Regions from separate parts of the Stenotrophomonas sp. Steno-C18 genome, predicted to be linked through region 1. Evidence: predicted binding sites of a transcription regulator. Region 1 holds the regulator's gene; the other holds the start of a gene.
The links. The regulator FliA, encoded in region 1, starts transcription of late flagellar genes. The targets are predictions, from matches to a motif close to TAAAGTTTNNCNNNCNNNGGCCGATAA.

Region 1 (3,740 bases):
CCGCCGCGGCGCTGAGCGTGGTGGCCTCCCGCCGCGACGACGAACAACTCATCCAGCTGCGCCAGGAAATGGCCGGCATGCGCCAGATGATCGAGCGCGAGATGCACCGCTTCACCGACGAGCGCCTGCGCGGCAGCGCGGTGCGTGCCAATGCGCTGGACCTGATGGACGAGTACGGCTTCGACGCGGGCCTGGCCCGCGACGTGGTCCTGCAGATCCCGGCCGACACCGACCCCAGCCGTGCCCGCGGGCTGATGCTGGGCCTGATCTCGCGCAAGCTGCCGATCGCCCCGGTCGACCCGATCGAGACCGGTGGCGTGATCGCCCTGGTTGGCCCGACCGGCGCCGGCAAGACCACCACCATCGCCAAGCTGGCCTCGCGCTTCGCCGAGGCCCACGCCCCGCGTGACGTGGCCCTGGTCACCACCGACACCCAGCGCATCGGCGCGCGCGAGCAGCTGTATGGCTTCGGCCGCCAGCTCGGCATCGCCGTGCACGAGGCCAACAGCGGTACCGACCTGAACCAGCTGCTGCAGAAGCTGGCCGACTACAAGCTGGTGCTGATCGACACCGCCGGGCTGGGCCAGCGCGACCGCGCCCTCACCGCCCAGCTGCAGTGGCTGCGCGCCGCCGGCCAGATCCGCACCCTGCTGGTGCTGCCGGCCAACACCTCCTTCCAGGACATGGATGAGGTGGTGCGCCGCTTCAGCGCCGCCAACCCGCAGGGCGTGGTGCTGACCAAGCTGGACGAGACCGGCCGCTTCGGCTCGGCCCTGTCCATCGCCGTGGACCACTGCCTGCCGGTGACCTGGGTCACCGACGGCCAGGACGTGCCGGAGGACCTGCACCGGGCCTCGGCGGCCAATCTCGTACTTCGCCTTGAAGATTTGCGCCGCGCGGCCGATATGCCCTGCAACCCGGAGTTCAACAATGCAGTCGCGTGAGTACGCCAAGCTGACCCACACCTTCCCGCTCGCGGCCACCCGGCGCGAGCCCGCAGGACCGGTGCGCACCATCGCCGTCACCGGCGGCAAGGGCGGCGTCGGCAAGACCAATGTCTCGGCCAACCTGGCCGTGGCACTGGCCGGCATGGGCAAGCGCACCCTGCTGCTGGACGCCGACCTGGGCCTGGCCAACATCGACGTGGTGCTGGGCCTGCAGCCCAAGCACACCCTGGCCGACCTGGTCGCCGGGCGCTGCACGCTGGAGGAAGTGATCATCGAGGGCCCGAACGGGGTGCTGGTGGTGCCGGCCGCGTCCGGCCGCCGCCACATGGCCGAACTGGCGCCGGCCGAGCACGTAGGCCTGGTCAACGCGTTCTCCGAGCTGGAACGCGACCTGGACGTGATGATCATCGACACCGCCGCCGGCATCACCGACAGCGTGCTGACCTTCTGCCAGGCCGCGCAGGACACCGTGGTGGTGGTCTGTGACGAGCCGGCCTCCATCACCGACGCCTACGCGCTGATCAAGGTGCTCTCGCGCGAGCGCGGCGTGGACCGCATCCAGGTCGTGGCCAACATGGCCCGTGATCCCAACGAAGGCCGCGCCCTGTACGAGAAGCTGGTGCGCGTCTGCGAGAAGTTCCTGATCGACGTCTCGCTCAACTACCTGGGCTGCGTGCCGCAGGACGACTGGCTGCGCGTGTCGGTGCAGCGCCAGCAGCCGGTGGTGAAGCTGTACCCGTCGGCACCGGCCGCCCTGGCCATCCAGGAGATCGCCCGCCGCACCGCGCGCTGGCAGGCCCCCACCACCCCGCGCGGCGGCGTCGAGTTCTTCCTGGAACGCATCATCCAGCAGAAGGTGAGCGCATGAACGCAACGGCCCATTACCGTGAAGTCCAGCGCAATGCGGCCAACGAGTGCATTGCCCAGCACGCCGACCTGGTGCGCCGCATCGCCCACCACCTGGCCGCGCGCCTGCCCGCCAGCGTGGAGGTCGACGACCTGATCCAGGCTGGCATGATGGGCCTGATCGAGGCCTCGCGCAGCTATGACGCCGAACAGGGCGCCTCGTTCGAGACCTATGCCTCGATCCGCATCCGCGGCTCGATGATCGACGAGATCCGGCGTGGCGACTGGGTACCGCGCTCGGTGCACCGTCGCGCCCGCGATGCCGCGGCCACCATTCGTCGCCTCGAGCAGGCCAGCGGCCGTGCCGCCAGCGCCACCGAGGTGGCCGAGGCGATGGAAATGCCGCTGCCCGAGTACATGCGGCTGGTCGAGGATGCCTCGCGCGGCCAGGTGCTGAGCCTGGAGTCGCGCATCGAGGACCAGGGCGAGCTGGACACCCCGGCCACCGGCGGCCCCACCCCGCAGCAGATGCTCGAACGCAGCCAGTTCGGTGCCGAACTGGGCAGGGCCATCAGCCAGCTGCCCGAGCGCGAACAGCTGGTGCTCTCGCTCTACTACGAGCAGGAACTGAACCTGAAAGAGATCGGCGCGGTGCTCGGTGTCAGCGAGTCGCGCGTCTGCCAGATCCACGGCCAGGCCACGCTGCGCCTGCGTGGTCGGCTGAAGATTTTCGAGTCGGCCGACGCCGGCTTCGAGGAACCATGAAGAGGAATTCCTTTTGAACAAGAACATGCGCATCCTGATCGTCGACGATTTCTCGACCATGCGTCGTATCGTCAAGAACCTGCTCGGCGACCTGGGCTTCACCAACACCGCTGAAGCCGAGGACGGGCATGCCGCGCTGGCCATGCTGCAGAGCCAGCCGTTCGATTTCGTGGTCACCGACTGGAACATGCCGGTGATGACCGGCATCGAGCTGCTCAAGGCCATCCGCGCCGATGCCAAGCTCAAGACCCTGCCGGTGCTGATGGTCACCGCCGAAGCCAAGCGCGAGCAGATCATCGAAGCCGCCCAGGCCGGCGTGAACGGCTACATCATCAAGCCGTTCACCGCGCAGACCTTGGAAGAGAAGCTGGGCAAGATCTTCGAACGACTGACGGCGAGCGCCTGATGGACCTGCCTGTCGAGACGCTGAGCGACAAATCGGCCCTGATCCAGCGCCTGCAGGATGCGCTGGCCGCGCTGGAAAACGGTGATGAAACCCGTTGGCGCCAGGAAATCGACGCCCTGGCCGCGCTGCGCGCGCAGCCAATGGTGGCCGGGCTGGGCCGGTTGGCCCGCGAGCTGGGCCAGGCACTGGGCGAGCTGCCCAGCGTGCCCAGCGAAGCCGGCGAGCTGGACGATGCCTGCGCGCGCCTGGACCACGTGGTGGAGATGACCGAAAAGGCCACCCACCGCACCCTGGACCTGGCCGAGGAATGCCGCGAGCTGACCGAACGGCTGCGCGCCGGAGGCCTCAACGCCGACCAGGACCAGCTGCTGGACCGCATCCGCCACAACCTCACCGAAGTGGCGCTGACCCAGAGCTACCAGGACCTGACCGGTCAGATCATCCGCCGCGTGGTGGGCATCGTGCGCCGCGTGCACGAGGGCTTTGGTGCGCTGGGCCTGCCCCCGGCCGAGGAAGACGTGCGCAACGCCGGCCTGGCCGGTCCGGCGGTCAATGGCCTGGACCGCCACGCGGTCAGCCAGCATGACGCCGACGACCTGCTGTCGGACCTGGGGCTGTAAGCCATGAGTGCCTTCGCCGACGACATCGCCGCCGATTTCATCATCGAAGCCCAGGAGATCCTCGATCGCCTGGGCGAGCAGCTGGTGACGCTGGAGCAGGCACCGGAAGACACCGACCAGCTCAACGCGGTGTTCCGCGGCTTCCACACGCTCAAG
Region 2 (3,740 bases), on a different contig from region 1:
GGAAGGTCTCCTGCAGTGCTTCGTCATGATTGCGGTGGTTGTGCAGCTTCGCCTGCAGCGGGCTGACCGGATTGGTTTCCTGAGCTTCCTGCTCTGGGAGAGGAAGGTCTTTCTGATCGCGATGCATGTTGTGTCTCCAGGTTGGGCGCCACTGTTGAGGTGGCGTGCCTAGCATAGGAACTCCGCCGTGATCGGTCCCATCAAGAGTGAGGCAACGTGGCGTCAAGCCTTCAGGCAACAATCGTTAACACTTGCCCTGTCGCTGGCGCCTCGATGGGGGCGCCAAGGCCGGGCCCAGCCCTATAAAATTTGCCGGCGCGAAATCCGTGTTGCCCGGCGACGCATACAGGCAGAGCAGCGCGGATAGGTTCGTCGGTGCCAACGGCCTTGGATTGATACCTGCGAATGCATCGCGGAGAGGACGGCTGACTGCTTCTGGAGCAAAGCGCCTTGCTGCAGGGACCATATCGTGCAGTTCAGACAAACCTTCCGTGCAGCTGACCGAGTAATCGGCCCCGACAGTGGTCACTACCTGTAACCGCTTGCTAGCCGGCTCCCACGTCACCAACTACTACTTCACGGGTTAAGTTGCGCATTGCCTGCTGCATAGCCCCGTTGAAGGCAAACCCCTCTTCTCCTGCGTGGGCATCTGCAGCGCCAGCGAGCGTCATCCCCCATGCCAGTGAAAGCACTTGCGGGTTCGGGTGGCTGGCGATGACCGCCCGCAGCCCATATTCCAGGGCCTTGATGTAGCCGCGGTGGGCTTCCAGGTCGGCCTCGCATGCCTCAAGGCGCGCGGCCAGCTGTTCTAGGGAAAGTTCCATAGGAGGGCTCGACAGGTGTGGGGGCAAGATTGGATAGTGGGGGAAAGGCCGCCAGACTTTACCCATGAGCATCCTCAACGTTTTGCTGAGCGCTGACCAGTTGGTTGTGACGGTGGATACCTGGGCGGAGGACGCCATAAGCGGTCAAGCTTCGGCGGGGGCAAAGGTGCTGCTCATTCCTCAGCACCAAATCTTGCTGGCGACCCGAGGGTCGGCCCAGTTCTTCCTGCGCATCTACCAGCTTTCGTTGGAGGCCAGTTTTCGAGCGGACTTCACCCTGGAACAGCTAGCAGCGGAGTTGGGGCGGGTCATTGACCAGCTTTGGCCGAACTACGCCAAGGCCGTGGCTGAAGCGGGCTTGCCGGCAGAATACTGCACCACCGAGCTGGTGCTGGGCGGATGGTCCCCCAAGAACGGACGCATGATGGCCACCGCCTATGCCAAACACGACGCGGCGGTGCCCGCAGTGGTCCAGCCGATCACGGGGCAGCTCTCGTCGCCCGGTGAGCCCTTCCAGGCCTGGCCGCCCTCGATGGCCACCCCGGCCCTGTTTGAGGCGGGCCGGCTGCAGGCCAATCGGCTCAACGAGCGCATCGGGCGAAAGGTGGCAGGGGGAAGGTTGCTGCTGGGTTCCTTCAGCGAGGTCAGTCGGTGATCAAAGACCTCGGAGCGCTCTAGGAAGCGGAAGCGCCTTAAGGCTGGCCAGGGCGTACCGTTCAACTGTCATCGCCGACTTTAATGGTGCGCCCACACGTATGACCTACCGGGGCGTCGCCCAGCACCAGTGCATGTTCCAAGTCAGTGCCATGCTCACCTCAACCGATGGTGGACAAACGAAAGATACATGTGCTCTCCAATTTCGATAGTTGGTCGCTATCGGGCGACAAATCCTGTCTCCTAGATGGATGTCTGTTGTCTGAAATGGTGCTATTTGTGGTCAAAAGCGGACATTTGCCCGCTAAGTGAGCCAATTTCTGCGAAATAGCTGCATAAATGGGGCGCATTAAGGTTGTTCTTCGTGGGGCCGATCACTCGCTCGCCGACGCTGTCGGCCAGGAGCGTGCTCCTCCCCCCATGAGAGGTATGAATGTGAAGAATTTCTTGATGCGATACAGGGTCGGCACCCGATTGGGTGCGGCCTTCGTGGTGTTGATCGCGGTGGCGATGTCGATCGTGGCATCTGGCCTTTGGGCGCTGTCTCGCGCCGAGACCAGCATGGACACCATCGTGAAAGAGAGCATGGAGCGCATCCGTCTTTCCAAGACGATGGCTAGTGCAAACATGCAGATCAGCATTTCATTGCGCGAGCTGATCATGCTGCAGGACAAGAAGATCCAAGCATCCCTGCTGAAAGAGATCGGTGAGCAAAGGGCCATTTATGACAAGGCCCGCGACGCTCTGTATGCAACGCCTGCCGATGAAGAAGGAAAAAAGATTCGTGCAGTGATCACCGAGAAGCGGCTTGCGGCTCGCCGGGTCAACGATGCGGTCGTCGAAGCTGCGACGCACGGCGACGTGGCGACGGCAACGAAGCTGCTTAGTGAAGGAGACGCCCTGCTCGACGAATGGCAGGCGGCCATCTTCGCCAACGCAGAGCTTCAGGAGCGCTTGGCTGACGCGAGCTACCAAGACGCTCAGGCCGTTGCAGCAAGCGCCCGGAAGATGTTGGTCGCCGCTGGGGTCTTGGCGGTCCTGCTCAGCATCGCATTGGCAATCACCATCACGAGAAGCCTGACCATACCATTGGGCGAGGCGACTAAGACCGCAACCGCCATTGCGTCGGGCAACGTTGAAAACGTTATCAAGGTGGAAGGCCGAGACGAGACTTGTGCCTTGCTTGAAAGCATGCGATCGATGCAGGAGCGCATCAAGGGCCTGATTGCGGATCAAAAGGCAATGGCGTCGGCCCAGGCCGAAGGGCGGACGTCGCACCGCATCGATGAGTCCCTCCATCCAGGTGCCTTTGGTGAACTGGTCGGCGACACGAACGGCATGGTGGAGCGCTCCAACGCAGTAACCTCGCAGATCGTAGGCATTGCCCAGCACTATGCCGTCGGGGACATGAGCGCTCGCATGCCGCTGCTCCCAGGCGATCAGGCCGCCATTACCGAGGCCATGGAGACTACGCGGACGAACATGCTGGCCATCAACGAGGAGATTCGTCGGCTGGTCCAAGCCGCTGCGGCGGGAGACTTCTCTCAGCGCGGCGCCGCAGGTGGCTTCAGTCACAGCTTTCGCGAGATGATCGACAACCTCAACCAGATGTTCGATGTCAGTGATAAGAGCCTGTCGGACATCGCACGGCTGTTGGAGGCCGTCGCTCAAGGCGATCTGACTTACCGCGTTTCTGGCGAGTTTGGCGGCGTGTTCGCCACGATGCGCGATGCAGCGAACTCCTCCTCTGAGCAGCTGGGCCGGATCGTTCGGGGCATCCAAGACGGTGCTGGCGTCATCCGCGTGTCCGCCTCAGAAGTGAGCAAGGGTAGTGCGGACCTCTCCCGTCGCACCGAGCAGCAGGCGGCCAATCTGGAAGAGACGGCCGCATCGATGGAAGAGCTGACGTCGACCGTGCGCCAGAATGCCGATCATGCCATCCAAGCCTCGAAGCTTGCGTCTGACGCCGGCGACTTGGCCCTTCAGGGCGGGCGAGCCGTTGATCGCGTGATGGAGAAGATGGTGAAGGTTGAGGCCTCGTCCCAGCGCATCGCCGATATCACCACCGTCATCGACGGCATCGCTTTCCAGACAAACATTTTGGCACTCAATGCCGCAGTGGAGGCGGCCAGGGCCGGCGACCAAGGCCGAGGCTTTGCGGTGGTAGCAAGCGAAGTGCGAACGCTGGCACAGCGCAGCGCAGAGGCAGCCAAGGAAATCAAGCAGTTGATTGACCGTTCGGTTCAAGACGTGGTGGACAGC

Region 2: AC06FE_RS03115 (methyl-accepting chemotaxis protein) is a predicted target of FliA. The motif match lies at 1,829-1,855, and genes of this name have one in related genera.

What each region holds. Positions count from the first base shown of each region.
Region 1 covers NZ_JBWJOX010000012.1:91,369-95,108, forward strand. The annotation lists gene flhF (flagellar biosynthesis protein FlhF) at 1-944, shown strand, start outside; gene AC06FE_RS18675 (MinD/ParA family protein) at 931-1,815, shown strand; gene AC06FE_RS18680 (RNA polymerase sigma factor FliA) at 1,812-2,558, shown strand; gene cheY (chemotaxis response regulator CheY) at 2,572-2,964, shown strand; gene AC06FE_RS18690 (protein phosphatase CheZ) at 2,964-3,584, shown strand; gene AC06FE_RS18695 (chemotaxis protein CheA) at 3,588-3,740, shown strand, end outside.
Region 2 covers NZ_JBWJOX010000001.1:665,274-669,013, reverse strand. The annotation lists gene AC06FE_RS03130 (hypothetical protein) at 1-127, opposite strand, end outside; gene AC06FE_RS03125 (hypothetical protein) at 546-824, opposite strand; gene AC06FE_RS03120 (hypothetical protein) at 889-1,479, shown strand; gene AC06FE_RS03115 (methyl-accepting chemotaxis protein) at 1,908-3,740, shown strand, end outside.